Regions from separate parts of the Aliamphritea spongicola genome, predicted to be linked through region 1. Evidence: predicted binding sites of a transcription regulator. Region 1 holds the regulator's gene; each other region holds the start of a gene.
What was found. Region 1 encodes sigma-54, which starts transcription at its own class of promoters, with help from an activator protein. Its sites were predicted from a motif close to TGGCACNNNNNTTGCTNT; they were not measured.
Positions count from the first base shown of each region.

Region 1 (3,276 bases):
GCCCTGTTCCTGCTTCTGCATGATGCGCAGCTTGATGCTGTCGCGCAGCTGGTACAGCGACAGGCGGGTGGTGTCCAGGCGCAGGTCAGCCAGTTCCGCAAGAGGGCCCAGTAATTCGCGCTCATATTCGATAGCGTCTTTCAGGCTGCGTTGTTCGTTAGAGAGCGGATGTTTACGCCGGGTTGCGCTGTAACGTTTAAGCAGGACTTCTTCATTGCTGTCCAGGTATAAGAGTTCACAGCTGATGTTTTGTTTTTCCCGCAGTTTCTTCAGGATTGCCGGGAATTCTTCCAGGTTACTGAGCGGGTTACGGGCGTCAATACTGACTGCCAGCAGGGTTTTAGGTGCGTCGCTACTGCTTTTTTCCGGTGGCCGGGTGATCAGTTGGGGTAACAGGTGGGCAGGCAGGTTATCAATGCAATAGAAGCCGATATCTTCCAGTGCCTGCAGTGCAGTACTTTTACCTGAGCCGGAGCGGCCGCTGATCACTACCAGTTTCATGTCAGTTGTTCACCTTGTAATGGATCGCTGCTGCCAGTAGTTCTTCGCCGGAGGTAGCGCTGCGCAACTGCTGACGAAATTCGGTCTGGCTGAACAGTTCTGCAAGGTTACCCAGGGTTTGCAGGTGTTCGTCGCATGCGTCTGTAGGCACGAGCAGTACAAATAACAGGTCGACAGGTGCGCCGTCGATGGCGTCAAAATCAATTGGCTCTGCCAGCTGTACCAGACAGCCGACTACCTGATTGTAGTTGTCCAGTCTGCAGTGGGGGATCGCAACGCCTTCTCCGATTCCGGTACTTCCAAGGCGTTCCCGGCCGATCAGGCCTGAAAATATGTCTTCTTCTTCAAGATCTTCTGATTGTTGGGCGATGGTTTTGCTGATGAGTTCTAAAGTGCGTTTTTTACTGCCGCCCTCAAGAGCGTGAAGCACTCTTGAGGGGGTAAGTAGATCTTTGATTAACATAGGGTTTCAGAAACGTTGCTATTTGTGATTCTTCAGTTTTTCTTTATGTTTGATGACCTGACGGTCGAGCTTGTCGATCAGGCCATCAATTGCTGCATACATGTCATCGTGTTCGTGTGTGGCGAACAGTTGGCCACCGGCTACATGAACATCACCTTCGGCTTTTTGCCGGGTTTTTTCAATGCTCAGTGTAACCTGGGCATTGGTGATGTTGTCGAAATGACGTTCCAGTTTGCTGAATTTGCTGTGCACATAGTTGCTCAGTGATTCTGTCAGTTCGACGTGGTGACCAGAAATATTGATTTGCATGGCAATCTCCTTGTTAGTGCATTACGGATGTTATCCGTAATTTCATTAAACCAGACGCTTTCGCTCATTTGAAGGTGGAATATTCAAAGACTCACGATATTTTGCGATGGTTCGGCGGGCGACTTTGATTCCCTGTTCGTCCAGCAGCTGGGTAATTTTATTATCACTCAGTGGCTTGGCAGGGTTTTCAGCAGCAACCAGTTTCTTTATCAGCGCGCGTATAGCGGTGGAGGAGCAGGTTCCGCCTCCGTCCGTACTGACGTGGCTGGAGAAGAAATATTTAAGTTCGAAGATACCCCGTGGGGTATGCATATACTTTTGTGTGGTAACCCGGGAAATGGTTGATTCGTGCATGTCCACTGCTTCAGCAATGTCATGCAGTACCATTGGCCGCATGGCTTCTTCACCTTCTTCGAGGAAGTCCTGCTGGCGCGCGACGATTTCACGGGTGACCTTCAGGAGGGTTTCATTGCGGCTGAGGATGCTTTTAATAAACCAGCGTGCTTCCTGAAGGTGACTTTTCAGGTATGTGTTGTCAGGACTGTTATCAGCCCGTTTGATTAGATCGGCGTAGCTGTCATTAATGCGTAACCGGGGAGAGGCTTCAGGGCTGAGCTTTACCTGCCAGATGCCTTTTTCCTGGCTGACAAATACGTCAGGGATGACGTATTCAGAGTGGCTGGTGGTAATCATAGCGCCGGGTTTTGGATTCAGGGACTGAATCAGGGCTACCACCGCCTGCAGTTGTGGCTCTTTCAGCCGGGTCTTACGCATCAGTAGTTTATAATCATGGCTGCCGAGAATCGGCAGGTACTGGCTGGCGACTTTACGGGCTTCTTTGAGATACGGAGTATCTGCCGGTAACTGATCCAGTTGCAGTAACAGACATTCGCTCAGGTCACGGGCAGCCACCCCCGGAGGGTCAAATTGCTGTACCCGACGCAGCACTGCTTCGATTTCATCCAGTTCTGTTTCCTGAAGGTGAGGATCATCCTGGCTGGTGAAGTGTTCGTGAATCGCTTCCAGTTCAACGCTCAGGTAGCCGTCCGGGGTAATGCCGTCGATGATATTGGTGGCAATTAACTGATCCAGTTCACTCATCGGTGTGAGGTTTAACTGCCAGTTCAGGTGGTCCTGCAGGGTTTCAACCGCAGTATCATTGGCTTCAAAGTTACTGTCGCTGAAGTCATTATTGCTGGTTGACGCCGGTGTGGCAGTCTGAAAAGTATCTTCCCACTGGCTGTCAGTGGACAGTTCATCCGGAATATCTTCATTCCAGTCGCTGTCGGCTACATGGGTTTCTTCCGGCTCGGCGCTGACGGTTTCGGTGGTTTCCTGCTTGGCAGGTGCGTCAGCATCGAGCTCGGTTTTTGCTTCGGTATTTTCTGCGGCTTCTTCTTCGCCGACTTCAAGCATAGGGTTTGAGTCGAGGGCTTCCTGTATTTCCTGTTGCAGGTCAAGCGTTGACAGTTGTAACAGCCGAATCGCCTGCTGCAATTGCGGGGTCATCGTAAGGTGCTGGCCAATCTTCAGTTGTAACGCTTGTTTCATATAACTGCTTGTACCTGTCAGAGAATAGAAGGGGAGAAAACTACAGACGGAACTGCTCGCCCAGATATGCCTGCTTCACTTGCTGATTACTCAGTATATCTTCTGGTGCGCCAGCGGCAAGGATATATCCTTCACTGACTATATATGCCTGTTCACAAATATCTAATGTTTCACGCACATTATGGTCAGTAATCAGGATGCCGATGTTCTTACTCTGCAGATGTTTTATGGTGGCTTTTATGTCGGTGACCGAAATAGGGTCCACACCTGCGAAGGGTTCGTCCAGCAGAATGAAGCTGGGTTCTGTTGCCAGGGCGCGGGCGATTTCAACCCGGCGACGCTCGCCTCCGGACAGGGCCATCCCAAGGCTGTCAGCCAAGTGCGTTACATGGAACTCTTCCAGAAGTTCTGCCAGCTTTTCTTCACGCTGCTGCTTGTTCAGCTCAGGGCGG
Region 1 covers NZ_JAFIDL010000009.1:55,699-58,974, reverse strand. The annotation lists gene rapZ (RNase adapter RapZ) at 1-501, opposite strand, end outside; gene ptsN (PTS IIA-like nitrogen regulatory protein PtsN) at 503-964, opposite strand; gene hpf (ribosome hibernation-promoting factor, HPF/YfiA family) at 983-1,273, opposite strand; gene JYB63_RS20035 (RNA polymerase factor sigma-54) at 1,319-2,824, opposite strand; gene lptB (LPS export ABC transporter ATP-binding protein) at 2,865-3,276, opposite strand, start outside.

Region 2 (3,276 bases), on a different contig from region 1:
CAGCGATACCCTGATCTCATTTGGGTTTCCGGAATGTCCGGGGAATATCATGGTATCGAATCCTGCCTGGGTGAAATCAATCGGTGACTGGACACAGCAATTAAGCGACTGGTCCCAGAACTGTGACGGTACGGCGCAAATGAATCTGGCGATCGCCGTTGATGCACACCCGGTTGCCGGTAATCAGGCGCTCTTCAAAACCTCGCGTAACTGGTTTATGCGCCATTTGCAGAGCAATAAAGTGTTTTTTGCGCATTTTGCCAAAGTCGCACTGGAGTTTGATACGCCGCTAAGCTTTTTCGGCAACCTAAAAGAAAAAGGCCAGCTGGATGTAAAAAAGGGCGGTATCTTCCCGATTGTTCATGGTATCCGGACACTGGCGCTGGAATACCGGGTATTGGAAACGAATACCTTTAAGCGCATCGAGGCGCTGGTAGAGCTGGGGCAGATTAAAGAAAAGCATGGCCGTGAACTGTGCGAGGCACTGGCATTGTTTATTCAGGTCCGGCTGGGTCAGCAGGTCGTTCGTGCGGAACAGGACGGCATTGATCAAACGCCTAATACCATTGACCTGGCCCTTCTGGATAAAATGGAACGCGATATGTTGCGTGATGCCCTGCATATAGTGAAGGGATTTAAAAAGCATCTGGCATTGCGTTATCACCTGGCAGGCTAACCGGAGGCAAATTCAGGATGATTATTCCCCGTACCATCAGACAGTTTAAAGAGCGGATAGACCATAAGGCCGGGCCTCATGGTGAGCTGTTTGAGCCTTATGACGGTGATGAGGTGGTATCGCTGGACTGCGAGACGACCAGCCTTAATGTCAAAGAAGGTGAAATACTGTCCATTGGCGCGGTAAAAATCAGAGGGCAGAAGGTAGTCACCAGTGAGCGGCTGGATATCAAGCTTAAGCCGCCTAAGAGTCTGACAGAAGATTCAATCAAAATTCATAAAATCCGTGCGGCTGATCTGGTTGACGGTGTAGATATGGATGAGGCACTTGAGCAGGTACTGGCGTTTGTCGGTAACCGGCCGGTACTGGGGTATTATGTGAATTATGATATTCGCATGCTGGATAAGTTTTTACGGCCCCGTTACGGTTTTGGCTTACCGGGTAAAGCGATTGAGCTTTCCCATGTGTACCACGACATCATTAAATGGCGGAGTATTGGCGGTAATGCCGATCTGCGTTTTGATACCATTTCAAAGAATCTTGATATTCCTATATTAGAGCGGCATACCGCGCTGGGCGATGCGATTACCGTCGCGCTTATGTATGTCCGCCTGAAGTATGGCGAGACGCCGAATATCTGAAGCGGTTGCTTTGTTCAACCTGTCAAAAAATAAACGGGCCTGATGGCCCGTTTTTTGCTTTTAACTCAGTATGTATAGTTTTTTGACGTTATTAGGCGACGTTTTTTTGGCGAATACGCCGGATTATTACTTGAATAGACCTAGTCTACGCATATAATGTCAATATATTGCCGATTTCTGAGGTGGGTATGATCGAAAGAGCCGACATAAATTCTGTCCTGGAACAGATGCGTGCGATGAAGTCGCAGGCGCAGCAGGGGATGCAGCAGGCCCCTATGGGGATGCCTGTGGCCGGTGTTAATGATGATACCCCGGGCTTCGGTGAAATGCTGAAAGGCGCGGTAGATAAGGTCAATGGCATGCAAAAGGAAGCCAAAGCACTGGCGACGTCTTTTGAGCGGGGAGACCCGGGTGTTGATCTTCACCAGGTAATGATCAGCATGGAAAAAGCATCGGTTTCATTTGAGGCAATGACCCAGGTCCGTAACCGGATGGTGTCGGCTTATGAAGATGTTATGAAGATGCCAATTTAATGGCGCTTATTGAATTAACGGTTGTGTGGGCACTCAACTAAATGGAAAACGCATCTATGGCAGCGGGTGGTAGCAAGGGTATAGCCTTTGGCTTCAATCGTCTGAGTCTGGTTCGTCAGCTGGGGCTGATGGTCGGTCTGGCGGCTACTATCGCTATTGGTTTTGCTGTGGTGCTGTGGTCTCAGGAGCCGGACTATCGGGTGCTGTACAATGATGTTGCCTATGCTGACGCCAATGAAATTGTGGATCAGCTACAGTTATTTGCCATTCCTTATAAATTTGACGCTTCAGGACGTTCGATCCTGGTACCTAATGAACAGCTGCACAAAGCGCGCCTGCGTTTGGCTGCGGAAGGTTTCAGCGGTGACAACACAGTAGGGTTCGAGCTGCTTGATAAAGAGCAGGGGCTCGGCACCAGCCAGTTCATGGAAAATGCCCGTTATCGCCGCGGGCTTGAGGGTGAGTTAGCCCGTACTATCAGCAGTATGGTTTCTGTTCGCAAGGCCCGGGTGCATCTGGCATTGCCGAAACAGTCTGTGTTTGTGCGCGATCAGCGCAAGCCAACTGCGTCTGTATTTCTGGAGTTGCTAGCCGGACGTAAACTGGATCGGGTCCAGGTTGAAGCCATTGCCAACCTGATTGCTTCCAGCATTCCTTCTTTATCCAGTGAAGATGTCACGGTTGTTGACCAGAAAGGGCGCCTGCTGAATACCCGTGATGCAGATGTCGATGTGGTACTGGCGGCTAAGCAGCTGGAATATACCCGTAAGATCGAAGAAACATTACTTAACCGTGTGAACAGTATCCTGCAGCCGGTTGTCGGGCTGGGCAACTTCCGTGCGGAAGTTTCTGCTGAGGTGGATTTTACTGCTGTTGAGCAGACGGATGAGATTTTTAACCCGGACTTGCCTTCCCTGCGCAGTGAGCAAACCCTGGATGAGAGTACGACCGGCAGTAATGAAGCCAGGGGAATTCCGGGTGCCTTGTCTAATCAGCCTCCGGGAGTGGCTACAGTGCCTGAAGTGGCTGACGGTGAAGCCGGCGCGGGTGGGGTTGAACCTCCCCAGAGTGCCCGTTCGCAGGCGACGCGAAACTTTGAACTGGACCGTTCTATCAGTTATACACGCCATCAGATGGGGCGCGTCAAACGTTTGTCGGTTGCGGTGGTTGTGGATGACTTCGTTGCTGCCGGTGCTTCACCTGAGGCCGGTAAAACGGCCTGGTCACAGCAGGATCTGGACCGCCTGACAATTCTTGTCCGTGACGCGGTAGGCTTTTCTGCCCTGCGCGGTGACAGCGTCAATGTTCTGAATTCACCGTTTGCTGCGCCGGAAGAGTTTGTTGATGAAGAAATTCCGATCTGGCAGCAGGAGTGGGTGTGGGATATTGCCAGAAAAGCGGCGGCCGGCCTGTTCGTTCTGTTACT
Region 2 covers NZ_JAFIDL010000005.1:53,387-56,662, forward strand. The annotation lists gene JYB63_RS15190 (DUF294 nucleotidyltransferase-like domain-containing protein) at 1-676, shown strand, start outside; gene JYB63_RS15195 (3'-5' exonuclease) at 694-1,317, shown strand; gene fliE (flagellar hook-basal body complex protein FliE) at 1,506-1,850, shown strand; gene fliF (flagellar basal-body MS-ring/collar protein FliF) at 1,892-3,276, shown strand, end outside.
Region 2: the regulator sigma-54 is predicted to act here: its motif matches at 1,361-1,378, upstream of fliE (flagellar hook-basal body complex protein FliE).

Region 3 (3,276 bases), on a different contig from region 1:
CTTTAACCTTTCAATGATTAAAAAGGTTGGTGCTGATGCGTTTATTGGTAAGTTTGATGCCGACGAGTTGGCAACTGCAGTAGTAGAGCGTATGAAGGCTGTTGAATCCGGTCTTTGACAGGTGGTGGAGTAAAGGTTCTGGACACTTCTAAGTTAAAGATTACCGATCAGGAATTTACCCTGTTTTGTGATTATCTGGAAAATGCCTGCGGCATTTTGTTAGCCAGACATAAGTTGTATCTCGTTGAAAGCCGCTTGGGGCGCCTGATGAAAGAGCGTGAGATTCCCAGTCTCGCGACCCTTGTAGAGCAACTGAAGCGGCCGGGTAGTCGGGCTCTTAATGAGCAGGTTATCAACGCAATGACGACCAACGAGACTTTATGGTTCCGTGATATTCATCCCTATACAATCCTGAATAATCAGGTTTTGCCTGAGTTGGCCGCAGCTGGTAGTCGCCAGCGTTTGCGGATTTGGTCAGCAGCCTGCTCAACGGGGCAAGAGCCTTATTCGATCAGTATGTCGATTGAAGAGTTCAAGCAGTCAGGTAAGGGCAGTTTTGGTGGTGAGGAAATCGTTGCTACTGATATCTGTACACGGGTATTACAGCAGGCTAAGACCGGTGACTATGAGCGTCTGGCTTTAGGAAGAGGCTTGTCTCAGGAGCGCCTGAACCGTTTCTTTTCTCCTAAAGGCGATGATATCTGGACCATAAAGCCAGAGCTCAAACGCAGAATTAACTTCCGTGAACTGAATTTGTTGGGCTCGTATAGCACGATGGGGCAGTTTGATATTATTTTCTGCCGTAACGTGCTCATTTATTTCTCCACTGAGTTGAAACTGGAAATTCTGCGTAAGATGCATAAGTCGCTTAAGAAGGGAGGTTATCTCTTTTTGGGGGCATCAGAGTCTTTATCTGGCCTGAGTGACTGCTATGAAATGATTCACTGCAGACCAGGTATTATTTATAAGGCTATTTAAAGCTATTTGAGTGATTCAAGAACCCCGGACAGTTTGCTGTCCGGGGTTTTTTTATGCCTGGAAGGTACATCGCGGCAATGCAGAGTAATGGGAGATGCCGCTTTGCCGCCCCGTTGCCGGTGGATTGCCGGTTCGTTTTTTAAGGGGCATTTGATTGCCGCTTATAGTTTTATTTTTTTCTTATCTTGCTGATTTTAAATGATTTTTAGTAGTTGGCATTCTGTTTGCATTTAACTGGTCAGTTAATTATAGGAGTGTCGGTATGGCAATCAGTTTTGAATCAGCGCTGGGTATACATGAGCAAGCGGTCTACGTACGTAGCAAGCGTGCAGAAGTGCTGGCAAATAACATTGCAAATGCAGACACCCCAAATTTTAAAGCCCGGGATATGGATTTCAGAGCAATTTTGCAGGGCAAAGAGTCGCAGATGCAGGCAGGACAGCTTGAACTGGCTCAAACTAAAAGTGGCCACAGTGAAGGTCTGGTAAATCCGGATTTTGCCGCTGAAATGATGTACCGGATCCCAAGTCAGCCAAGCATTGATGGCAATACAGTCGATGTTCAGACTGAAATGGCCCGCTATACAGAAAATGCTTTGGACTATCAGGCATCGTTTCAGTTTCTGGACAGAAAATTTAAGGGCCTGAAAGGCGCGATTAAGGGTGAATAATTATGTCATTGTCTAATATTTTTGATATTGCCGGTTCAGCCATGAGCGCCCAGAGTGTCCGGTTAAATACGACGGCCTCTAACATGGCAAATGCTGACAGCGTCAGCAGCAGCTATGGTGAAACTTACCGGGCCCGTAAGGCTGTTTTTGAGCTGGGTCGTCAGGATGAATTGCAGCCAGGTGTGCCTTTGGGTACCCAGGCGGGCCAGGGGGTTGAGGTTGCCGGAATTGTTGAAAGTGACGCGCCGTTACGCCAGGAATACAACCCTAATCACCCGATGGCAAATGAAGAGGGATATGTTTTTTATCCCAATGTAAATGTGGTTGAAGAGATGGCAGATATGATTTCTGCGTCCCGTTCGTTTCAGATTAATGCTGAAATCATGAATACCGCGAAGCAGATGACGCAGCGGGTGCTGACCCTTGGTCAGGGCTGATAACGTCGGATTTGCGTGAGAGTTCAGAGGTAATTAATTATGTCGACTATTAATACGAATCAGACAACCAATGTCTTTGATCAGATTAATGAGGCTAACAAGGCGCAATCGACGCAGACGTCTCAGACATCCAGCGACAGCGATATGTTTATGCAGCTGATGATTGCTCAGCTGCAGAATCAGGATCCGACTAGCCCGGCAGAGACAAATGACTTCATGCAGCAGATTTCCAGCATGAGTCAGGTTGAGAGTATCAACAACCTAAACATTACGATGAATAACCTTTCCAATTCGCTGCTGTCCAGTCAGTCGGCGTTACAGGCTTCATCAATGGTTGGGCAGAATGTGTATGCCAAGACCGATGTGGCAACGATTACTGCGGATAATAAAGATGTTAAAGGCATTGTTGAGTTGCCGATTTCAACGACGAACCTGCGGGTCAAAATTTATGATCCTAACGGCGTTGAAATAGAGACCCTTGATCTGGGGGCTAAAAACGCAGGGGATCTGAATTTTGCATGGAATGCGGGCGATGATGCGGCTTCCGGCGATTACCGGGTTGTGGCTGAGGCCGCGACCGCAGATGGTTATAAGGCAGTGAACAGTTACCTGGCTTACAACGTCAACAGCGTCACACTGGGTCAGAACGGTGTTGGCATGAAACTGAATACTGACGCAGGTTCTATTGCGTTCAGTGATATCAAACAGATTGGGTAAGGCAGGAGAGTATCATGGCGGGTTTTAATACTGCGGTTACAGGTTTAAAAGCGGCAACAACCGATCTGGATGTCACGGGTAACAACATTGCGAACTCCAGTACAATCGGTTTTAAATCTTCACGGACGGAGTTTGGCGACATTTATGCCACAGCTGTAGTGGGTGCGGGTTCCAGTAACGTGGCCGGTTCCGGTGTAATCGTTTCTGACATCGCACAGGATTTTCAGGCCGGTACCATTGAATTTACCAACAACAACCTGGATCTGGCGATCAACGGTTCAGGTTTTTTCCAGCTGGATGATGGCCAGGGTGGTGTGACTTACACCCGTGCCGGTGCGTTTGAGCTGGATAAAGACGGTTTTATCGTATCCAAGTCCGGTAAGCGTTTGCAGGGCTATGGTCTGGACAGTGACGGCAACCGTTTGCCGATCGGTGATCTGGCGGTAACGCAGAAGGAAAGCCCGCCTAAGGCAA
Region 3 covers NZ_JAFIDL010000005.1:5,774-9,049, forward strand. The annotation lists gene JYB63_RS14995 (chemotaxis protein) at 1-118, shown strand, start outside; gene JYB63_RS15000 (CheR family methyltransferase) at 115-978, shown strand; gene flgB (flagellar basal body rod protein FlgB) at 1,241-1,648, shown strand; gene flgC (flagellar basal body rod protein FlgC) at 1,651-2,085, shown strand; gene JYB63_RS15015 (flagellar hook assembly protein FlgD) at 2,125-2,802, shown strand; gene JYB63_RS15020 (flagellar hook-basal body complex protein) at 2,817-3,276, shown strand, end outside.
Region 3: the regulator sigma-54 is predicted to act here: its motif matches at 1,192-1,209, upstream of flgB (flagellar basal body rod protein FlgB).